2 regions of the Xanthobacter dioxanivorans genome follow, and region 2 is predicted to be linked to the other one. Evidence: predicted binding sites of a transcription regulator. Region 2 holds the regulator's gene; the other holds the start of a gene.

Region 1 (5,273 bases), 500 kb from region 2:
TGCTGCGCTCCATCCGCCCCGGCTCCATCGTGCTCATGCACGCCAACGGGCGCGGCAAGCATACGGCGGAGGCGCTGAAGATCCTCGTCCCCGCCTTGCGCGCGAAGGGCTACCGATTCGCCACCGTGGGCCAGCTGCTGGCGGAGGGACGGCCGGTGATCGCGCCCACCTGCTATTCGCTCAAGCCCGGCGACACCCGCGTCTATGACGAGGCGGCGCGCACCGGCAAGCGCATCCTGCCGGTGCAGTAGGCGCAGCGGCGCGCCGCCGTTGCGCCGGCGCCGCGGCTTGCGCATGGTGGGCGCCCCCTGCCCCGAACTTGCCGAGCGTTCCGCAATGAGTCTCCTTTTCGCCCGCGACCTCGCCGCCGACATCCAGGCCGGGCGCACCACGCCCCGCGCCGTGATGGAGCAGGTCGCCGCCGCCATCGCGGACCGCGAAGGCGAGGTGCACGCCTTCGCCGCCCTCGACCTCGACGCGGCGTTCGAGGCGACCGGACTGGAGGGGCTCGCCGCCCGCCCCCTCGCCGGCCTGCCGGTGGGGATCAAGGACATCCTGGACACGCGGGACCTTCCCACCGCCTATGGCAGCCCCATCTATGCCGGCCACCGCCCGCGCACCGACGCCCCGGCCGTGGGCATGGTGCGCCGGGCCGGCGGCATCGTCGCGGGCAAGACGGTGACCACCGAGTTCGCCTTCCTGCAGCCCAGCGCCACGCGCAATCCGCGCCGCCTCACCCACACGCCGGGGGGCTCCTCGGCCGGATCGGCGGCGGCGGTGGCGGCGGGGATGCTGCCCGTGGCGCTGGGCACCCAGACCGCCGGCTCGGTGATCCGCCCCGCCGCCTTCTGCGGGGTGACCGGCTACAAGCCCACCTTCCGCCTGCTGCCGACGCTGGGCATGAAGACCTTTTCCTGGCATCTGGACACCGTCGGCCTGTTCGCCGCCCGGGTGCGCGACGCGGCCTTCGCCGCCGCCGCCATCAGCGGGCGCGATCTCGACATCGGCGCGACGCTGGCCGAGCGCCCCCGCCTCGCCATCGTGCGCACCGCCCGCGCCGGCGCCGCCTCGCCCGAGGCCCACGCGGCGCTGGAGACGGCCGCCCGCGCCGCCGAGGCCATGGGCGCCCGCATCTTCGACCTGGACCTGCCGGAGGAGCTGGAGGCGGCGGATGCCGCCCAGCCCACCATCCAGGATTTCGAGGCGGCGCTGGCCTTCGCCGACGAGCTCGATTTCGACCGCGCCCACCTCTCGCCCCTGTTCGCCGCGCATCTCGACGCGGCCCGGGCCATCCCGCCGGACACCTACGACCTCGCCCGGCGCACGGCGAAGCGGGCGCGCCAGAAGCTGGGCGACCTGTTCGGCGAGGTGGACGCCCTCCTCACCTTCTCCGCCCCCGGCCCGGCACCGGAGGGCTTTGCCACCACCGGATCGGCCATGTTCAACCGGCTGTGGACGCTGCTGGGCTGCCCCGCCATCAACGTCGCCGGCCTCAACGCGGCCGACGGCATGCCCGTGGGCGTGCAGGTGGTGGGCCGTTTCGGCCGCGACCGGCAGGCGCTGGCGGTGGGAAATCTGGTGGAAACCGCCATCTCGCGCTGAAATACATAATTTCAAAAGATTAGGCGTGCGTCGCAGCGTTGCCGTAACGCCCTGAGCCGAGAGTGATCACAGCAAATCCAGTCATGCACTGCAACAGACTGGCTCTGCGGCGCAGCACAACTTCCATCTTCCGGTATCCTGAGAGTTTGCTAAGGTTGATTGCGAGATCGACAGTGCGAGGAAACAGGTGACATTCGGCCATCTGCTCACCGTGATCGAGACCTGTGCCGCTTTTGCCTTCATCGGCGCGGTGCTGGTCGGCATGGTTTGACGCATCCGGCATTCACCGCCCGCCGGACCGAAGAACACAACAAAGTGTGGCCCGGTCGATCCGCGACGCCGGGGAGGTTCTCCTCCCCGGCGTCTCCGTTTCAGGCAGGCCTGTCGACACCACGCCGGTTTCAGGCGGGGCGTCACAATCGCCCCGCCACCGCGTGACGCCCGCATGACAAATACGCGCGGCATGCCGTCCCGGCAGCGGACGTCGGCGGTTGCCCGATCGTCACACGCCTGTTGCGCGCCGCCCTTATGGGGTTTGGGACGCGCAACGGAGCGACCCGATGCTGGTGATCGAGGGCCTCACCCGTCGCTTCGGCGACAAGGAGGCGGTGTCCCATGTCGATCTTGAGATCGGCGAGGGCGCCTTCATCGGCGTCATCGGCCGATCCGGCGCCGGCAAGTCCACGCTCCTGCGCATGATCAATCGCCTGCAGGATCCCTCCGCCGGGCGCATCCTCTACAACGGCCGCGACGTGACGGCGCTGAAGGGCCGGGCCCTGCGCGAATGGCGCGCCGAGGCGGCCATGATCTTCCAGCAGTTCAACCTGGTGGGGCGGCTCGACGTGCTCACCAACGTGCTCATGGGCCGCCTCGCCACCGTGCCGGCATGGCGCGCGCTGACCAAGAGCTGGCGCCCGGAGGACCGGGCCATCGCCCTCTCCGCCCTCGACCAGTTCGACATCGCCCCGCTCGCCGCCCAGCGCGCCGACAGCCTCTCCGGCGGCCAGCAGCAGCGCGTGGCCATCGCCCGCGCGCTCGCCCAGGAGCCGGCGCTGATCCTCGCCGACGAACCCATCGCCTCCCTCGACCCGCGCAACACCAAGATCGTCATGGATGCGCTTTTGCGCATCAACAAGCATTTCGGCATCACCGTGCTGTGCAACCTGCACTCCCTCGACCTCGCCCGGACCTATTGCGACCGCCTCGTCGGCATGGCGCAGGGCCGCGTGGTGTTCGACGGCGCGCCGCAGGCCCTCACCGAGCAGGTGGCCCACGACCTCTACGGCCTGGAGGCCGGCGAGGTGATGGACATGCCCGCGGCGGCAAAGCCCGCCTTCGGCTCGGCCATCCCCGAGGGCGCGGCGCTGGCCTGAAGGCCCGCGCGGCATCACGGCCCGCGATCGGCCGGCCGAACCCGTTCGTCTGCGTTTGAAGAACCGTCCGACAGGAGCCCAAGACATGCTGAACCGTCGCACCCTGATCGCGGCCGCCGCCGCGCTGGCCGTCTCTGCCGGCGGCGCCGCCGCGCAGGACTGGAAGGCGAAATATCCCGAGCTGACCTTCGCCATCATCCCGGCGGAGAACGCCTCGGGCGTGACCGAGCGCTTCGCCCCGCTCATGGACTATCTCTCCAAGCAGCTCGGCACCAAGGTGACCCTGCGCATCGCCAACGACTACGCGGCGGTGATCGAGGGCCAGCGCGCCGGCAACATCCACATCGCCTCCTACGGGCCGTCCTCCTTCGCCCGCGCCCTGATGACCGGCGCCAAGATCGAGGCTTTCGCCATCGAGGTGAACGCCGACGGCACCAAGGGCTATCACTCGGTGCTCTACGTGAAGGCCGACAGCCCCTACAAGTCCATCGAGGACCTGAAGGGCAAGAACCTGTGCCTGGTGGACCCCAACTCCACCTCCGGCAACAACGTGCCGCGCTTCTCCATGAACAAGATGGGCATCAAGCCGGACGAATACTTCGGCAAGGTGGTCTATGCCGGATCGCACGAGAACGCGGTCATCGCCGTGCAGCAGGGCACCTGCGACGCCGCCTTCAACTGGTGGAACGACGCGCAGGAATCCGCCCTGAAGCGCATGGAGCGCAAGGGGATGGCGAAGTACGACGACTATCGCATCGTCTTCAAGTCCGACCAGATCGTGAACTCGCCCTACGCCTATCTCGCCGACCTGCCGGCGGACCTGAAGGCGAAGATCCGCGATGCCTTCTTCTCCATCGAGAAGAACGACAAGACCGCATTCGACAAGATCTACGAAGGCAAGAGCCAGCTCTGGCAGCCGGTGGACAACGAATCCTACGTCGGCATCATCGAGCTGAATAAGTTCGTGGACGAGCTGCGCAAGAAGAAGTCCTGAGCTTCCTGCCATACGTCTCCCTCTCCCCTTGCGGCAGAGGGCCGGGGTGAGGGGTTGTCTCCATTTGCTCGGCTTGCCGAGGGGAAGGCAGCCTTCCCCCTCACCCCCAACCCCTCTCCCGCAAGGGGAGAGGGGAGACCCGACACCCGAGGCCCCCTTGTCCCACGCCATCACCCGCCTGCCCGACGAGCAGCTCGCGCCCATGATCGCCCGGTATGCGGCGGCGGTGCGCGAGCGGCGCCGGCACAGCCTCATCGCGGCGGCGGTGGTGGCGGTCTGCATCGTGCTGGCGGGGTGGATGGGCGAGGTGAGGCCCTCGGTCCTCATCGCCCATTCCGGCCGCCTCACCGACTATTTTTCCGCCATCGTCCCGACCCTGCGCTGGGACAGCCTCGGCGCCGACCTTGCCGAATGGTACTGGAACCTCGACGGCTGGCTCAAGCTGCTGCTCGACACCCTCCTCATCGCCTATCTCGGCACCCTGCTCGGCGGCATCGGCGCATTCCTCCTCTGCTTCCTCGCCAGCGCCAACCTGGTGAGGAACCCCTTCATCCGCCTCAGCGCCCGCCGCTTCCTCGAATTCTGCCGCACGGTGCCGGAGCTGGTCTTCGCCCTGCTGTTCGTCGTCGCCTTCGGCCTCGGGGCCATGCCGGGGGTGCTGGCGCTGGCCATCCACACCATGGGCTCGCTCGGCAAGCTGTTCGCCGAGGTGGTGGAGAACATCGACATGAAGCCGGTGGAGGGCGCCACCGCCGCCGGCGCCTCCTGGCCGCAGACGGTGCGCTTCGCCGTGGTGCCGCAGGTGGCCTCGAACTTCGCGTCCTACGGCCTGCTGCGCTTCGAGATCAACGTGCGCGAGGCCTCCATCATGGGCTTCGTCGGCGCCGGCGGCATCGGCCAGGACCTGGTGGAGGCGATCCGCAAGTTCTACTATTCCGACGTCTCGGCCATCCTGCTTTTGATCATCGCCACGGTGATGATTATCGACCTCGTCACCGAGCAGGTCCGCCACCGGCTCCTCGGCCTGGAGGGGCGGCGATGAACCGGGCGCGCATCACCCTGTCCGCCGAGGCGCGGGACCGCCTCGGCGCCGCCTATCCGCAGGTGCTTGCGCCCACCCGGCGGCGAGGCGCCCTGGCTTTTGCCGGCGTGCTCGTGGCCATCGCCGGCTTCGGCTTCTGGCGCCTCGGCTTCAGCCTGGAGCGCATCGGCTCCGGGATCGGCCAGCTCGCTCATTTCGTCACCTTGATGCTGCCGCCGAACCCGGGCACCCAGCTGCCGCTCTACATGCACGCGCTGGGCGA
Region 2 (5,273 bases):
ATCCTGGTGATCCCGGTGGTGGTGCGCACCACCGAGGACATGCTGAACCTCGTTCCGGTGGGGCTGCGCGAGGCGGCCTATGCGCTCGGGGCGCCGCAGTGGAAGGTGGTGATGATGATCACCTGGCGCGCGGCGCGGGCGGGCATCGTCACCGGCGTCCTGCTCGCCGTCGCCCGCGCGGCCGGGGAGACGGCACCGCTGCTCTTCACCTCACTCGGCAACAACTCCTTTTCCACGGACCTGTCGAAGCCCATGGCGAGCCTGCCCATCGCCATCTACCAGTTTGCCGGCAGCCCGTTCGACGACTGGGTCTCCCTCGCCTGGGCCGGCGCGCTGCTCATCACCGTGGGCGTGCTCGTGCTCAATGTGGCGTCCCGACTGTTCCTGGCACGGGGCAACTAGCCTGCGCCGCCCGCGAAACCATCCTTCGAATTCAACCTCCGAAGCGAGGCTCATATGACTTCAGCCGTCGATCCCACCTTCAACATCGCATCGTCGGTCGCCGCCAGGCCCGACGCGCCGACGTCGCCCGCGAAGATCAAGGTGGAGAACCTGCAATTCTACTACGGCAGCAACCACGCCCTGCGGAACATCAACTTCGAGGTGCCGGAGAAGCGCGTGACCGCCATGATCGGCCCGTCGGGCTGCGGCAAGTCCACGCTGCTGCGGGTGTTCAACCGCATGTATGACCTCTATCCCGGCCAGCGGGCCGAGGGGTCGGTGCTGTTCGACGGGGTCAACGTGGTGGGCAAGGAGCTCGACCCCACGGTGGTGCGCTCGCGCATCGGCATGGTGTTCCAGAAGCCGACCCCGTTCCCCATGACCATCTATGACAACATCGCCTTCGGCGTGAAGCTGCATGAGAAGCTCAACAAGGCGCAGATGGACGAGCGGGTGGAATGGTGCCTGCGCAAGGCCGCCATCTGGGACGAGACCAAGGACCGCCTGCACACATCGGCCCTCGGCATGTCCGGCGGCCAGCAGCAGCGCCTGTGCATCGCCCGCACCATCGCGGTGAAGCCCGAGGTGATCCTGCTCGACGAGCCCACCTCGGCCCTCGACCCCATCTCCACCTCGAAGATCGAGGACCTGATCGACGAGCTGAAGCAGGACTTCACCATCGTCATCGTGACCCACAACATGCAGCAGGCCGCGCGCTGCGCCGACATGACCGCCTTCTTCTATCTCGGTGAGCTGATCGAGGTGGCGCCTTCGGACGTGATCTTCACCAATCCGAAGGAGATCAAGACGCGCGACTACATTACCGGCCGCTTCGGCTGAGACGAGAAGGATCATCCCGATGCCGGAGCATACCGTTGCCTCCTTCGACCAGGAGTTGAAGGAAATCGGCCGCAAGGTGGTGGAGATGGGCGGACAGGCGGAACGCCTCGTCGCCGATTCCGTGACCTCGCTCATCAAGCGCGACATCGCCCTGGCCCAGAAGGTGGTGCTCGTCGACGCCACCGTGGACCAGATGCAGCGTGAGATCGAGGACCGCGCCATCCTCGTCATCGCCAAGCGTCAGCCGGTGGCCAACGACCTGCGCGAGATCGTCTCGGCCATCCGCATCGCCAACGATCTCGAGCGCATCGGCGACCTGGCCAAGAACGTGGGCAAGCGCGTCATCGCCATCGAGGGCGAATACCACCCGCAGAAGCTGGTGCGCGGGGTGGAGCACATCTCCGACCTGGTGCTGGAGCAGCTCAAGGAGGTGCTCGACGCCTATGCGGCGCGTAACGAGGCCAAGGCGGTGGAAGTGTGGGGCCGGGACGGCGCCATCGACACCATGTACACCTCCCTGTTCCGCGAGCTCCTCACCTACATGATGGAAGATCCGCGCAACATCTCGGTGTGCACCCACCTTCTGTTCTGTGCCAAGAACATCGAGCGCATCGGCGACCACGCGACCAACATCGCGGAGATCGTCTACTACATGGTCAGCGGCCAGAACCTGCCGGACCGCCCCAAGGCGGATGCCTCCAGCGAGACCACCCTGGCCTTTCCCGGCCGGTCCGTCCAGGGCTGACCCAAGCCAGCCCGACTTGAAAACGACAGGTGAAACACTGTGCCGGCGCGTATTCTGATCGTCGAGGACGAGGAGCCCCTGACCCTTCTGCTCCGCTACAATCTGGAGTCGGAGGGTTATGGCGTCGAAAGCGTGGGGCGCGGTGACGAGGCCGAGACCCGCCTGCGCGAAAGCGTGCCCGATCTCGTCATCCTCGACTGGATGCTGCCGGGCCTTTCCGGCATCGAACTGTGCCGTCGCCTGAGGACCCGCCCGGAAACCGAGCGCCTGCCGGTGATCATGCTCACCGCCCGGGGCGAGGAAACCGAGCGGGTGCGCGGCCTCGCCACCGGGGCGGACGACTATGTGGTGAAGCCGTTCTCGGTGCCCGAGCTGCTCGCCCGGGTGCGGGCGCTGCTGCGCCGGGCCAAGCCCGAGCATGTGGCGACCCTGCTGCGGGCGGGCGACATCGAGCTCGACCGGGAAACCCACCGCGTGCACCGCGCCGGGCGCGAGGTGCATCTCGGCCCCACCGAGTTCCGCCTGCTGGAGTTCCTGATGCAGAGCCCCGGCCGCGTGTTCTCGCGCGAGCAGCTGCTCGACGGGGTGTGGGGCCAGGACGTCTATATCGACGAGCGCACGGTGGACGTGCATGTGGGCCGCCTGCGCAAGGCGATCAATCGCGGCCGGCAGTCGGATCCCATCCGCACCGTGCGCGGCGCGGGCTACTCCTTCAACGAGATGTTCGCCCGCGCCCATTGAGAACGGGCCGTTCGAGCCGCGCACCTCAGCCCGATCGCACGCCGAGAAGGGCGAGGGCCTGCTTGGCCGCCCGCTCGCCGGACAGCCAGGCCCCGCCCATGGTGCCCCAGAGGGTCTCGTGGGCATGTTCCCCGGCGAAGATGAGCCGGCCGAGGGCCACTTCCGTGAAGGCGCGCCGCATGTTGCCGAAGCCGGGCAGGGCGCAGGAGAAGGCACCGAGCGCCCACGGCTCCTTGGTCCAGCGCGTGGCGTGCACCTTGCCCACCTTCTTCGCGAGATCGGCGCCAAACTCCCGCGTCAGCGCCTCCTTGAGGAAGGTGGTGGCGGCCTCGGGCGGGCCGTCGGCGAGACCGTTCGCCACGTCGCCGGCGACCTCGAGGGTATAGAGATCGCTGCCGGCGATGCGGGCGCGCAGGGCATAGGCGCGCGGGCCCTCCGCCCGGAAGTAGAGAAGCTCGTCCATGTTGAGCCCGAGCGGGTTGCGCGGCAGGCGGAACGCGATGTGGTCGAAGGCGCCGAGGGTGATCTTCTCGATCGCGGTGCGGTAGCGCGGAGGCAGGGCCGGCAGAATCCGCAGCTTGCCCGCCGCAATCACGCTCGGCGGCACGGCGACGATCACCGCGCGGGCCAGGAGCGTGCCGCGCCCGGTCTGCACCACGGCCTGCCGGCCGCCCAGCTCCACCGAGCGCACCGGTGTTTCCAGGCGGACGGTGAGGGGCCGGGCCAGCTGGCTCACCAGGGTGCCGATGCCCTGGGCGCAGACTTCCACGCTATCGGGCTCCTCGGCGCGGGAGGCGTCCACGGTCGAAACCTGGTCGAGCTCCTTGGCGCAGGCAAGGGGGCCCACCACGAAACGGGCGCTGTCCGACCACGGGCCGAGGTCGGCGAGCACGCGGGCGGCCGGCAAGTCGCGCCCCGCATCGCCGGCGGCAACGATGGCGCGTTGGGCCCGGCGCACCGTGCCGACGAAATCCTCATATTCGGAATCGTTGGCCTCGCGTCCCTTCAGATAGAGGCGGCCGCCGTCCGGAGCACGGTGGATGTCGAGGCCCTCCGCCCGGCCGAAGGCGGCCATGGGGCGCGCGGCCGGCATGTTCAAGCGCGCCGCGCCGAGATCGAGCGGCACGCCAAAGGCGGCGGTATCGGTGAGGGCACGTCCGCCCACCCGGTTGGAGGCCTCCAGCAGGACATAGGAGCGCCCGGCCTCGGCGATCCGCCGGGCGGCGGAAATGCCGGCGGCACCGGCGCCGATGATCACCACGTCGGGCTCGTTCTGCTGCCCGAGCGCCCGCGTGGCCGCAAGGGGCAGCGTGGCAAGGGCGGCGCCGCGGGCGAGGAGCGTGCGGCGGGTGAGGGAAGATCGGTCGCGGTCGGTCACGGGCGGGACGCTAGCATGCCCGAGGCGGGTTGGGCGAGGGCTGGACGGGGCCGCCGCCTCAGCTGCGACGCGCGGCGACGAAGCGGGCCGCCTCGGCGAGGATGGCGCCACGGGCGCCAAACGGGCCGAGGGCCGTCGTCGCCTCCGCCACCAGCCCGTCGAGGAGGGCGCGGGCCGCGTCGAGGCCGAGGAGGGAGACCAGGGTCGCCTTGCCGGCGGCCGCGTCCTTGCCCACCTTCTTGCCCACCTCCTCCGCCGTTCCTTCCACGTCGAGGATGTCGTCGGCGATCTGGAAGGCGGCGCCGAGCGCCCGGCCATAGGCCTGCAGGGCCGCCCGCTCGGCGGCGCCCGCCCGCCCGAGGAGCGCGCCGGCTTCTGCCGACAGGGCGAGGAGGGCGCCGGTCTTCATGGCCTGGAGGTCGCGGATGGCGGGAGCGTCGAGGGCGAGCGCCGCGCCGCCCGAGAACCGGCCTTCGGCGGCGAGGTCCAGCATCTGCCCACCCACCATGCCGCCGATGCCGGCGGCGCGGGCAAGCGCCCGCACCAGGGCGACGCGCACCACAGGGTCGGGATGGGCGTCGTCCCCGGCGAGCAGGTCGAAGGCCAGGGTCAGCAGGCCGTCGCCGGCGAGAATGGCGGTTGCTTCGTCATAGGCCCGGTGCACGGTCGGCCGGCCGCGGCGCAGGTCGTCATTGTCCATGGCCGGCAGGTCGTCGTGGACAAGGGAATAGCAGTGGATGCACTCGACCGCCGCCGCGACGGTCACGGCACCGTCGGCAGGAATGCCGAAGAGGGCGGCGCTTTCCATCACCAGGAAGGGGCGCAGGCGCTTGCCGCCACCGAGCGCGCCATGGCGCATGGCCGCCATGAGACGCTCGGGCCGCACGCGCTCGCCAGGCAGAGCCGCGCCGGCAAGGGCGGCGTCGAGGCGGGCTTCGGCGGCCGCGGCGGAAGCGTCGAGACGGTCCTTGAGGGAGAGCGGCACCTTGGGCCTTCCTGCGTTGGGAGGGCGGAAAAGGAACGCCCGGGCGGGGCGCACCGTTGACGGGGGTCACCGGGTGCCCCAACCAGGGGGGAACGTCAAGCGGCCAGCCCGCAGCGATCGCATCGCGGAGCGGCGAGGGGAGG

The links. The regulator PhoB, encoded in region 2, activates phosphate uptake and scavenging genes when phosphate is short. The targets are predictions, from matches to a motif close to TGTCATNNANCTGTCAT.
Region 1: phnC (phosphonate ABC transporter ATP-binding protein) is a predicted target of PhoB. The motif match lies at 2,037-2,053, and genes of this name have one in related genera.

The regions. Positions count from the first base shown of each region.
Region 1 is NZ_CP063362.1:780,815-786,087, forward strand. It holds gene EZH22_RS03685 (polysaccharide deacetylase family protein) at 1-251, shown strand, start outside; gene EZH22_RS03690 (amidase) at 337-1,602, shown strand; gene EZH22_RS03695 (hypothetical protein) at 1,622-1,885, opposite strand; gene phnC (phosphonate ABC transporter ATP-binding protein) at 2,163-2,975, shown strand; gene phnD (phosphonate ABC transporter substrate-binding protein) at 3,061-3,969, shown strand; gene phnE (phosphonate ABC transporter, permease protein PhnE) at 4,127-5,011, shown strand; gene phnE (phosphonate ABC transporter, permease protein PhnE) at 5,008-5,273, shown strand, end outside.
Region 2 is NZ_CP063362.1:1,280,478-1,285,750, reverse strand. It holds gene pstA (phosphate ABC transporter permease PstA) at 1-402, shown strand, start outside; gene pstB (phosphate ABC transporter ATP-binding protein PstB) at 457-1,281, shown strand; gene phoU (phosphate signaling complex protein PhoU) at 1,301-2,026, shown strand; gene phoB (phosphate regulon transcriptional regulator PhoB) at 2,066-2,767, shown strand; gene EZH22_RS06170 (flavin monoamine oxidase family protein) at 2,793-4,145, opposite strand; gene EZH22_RS06165 (polyprenyl synthetase family protein) at 4,204-5,130, opposite strand.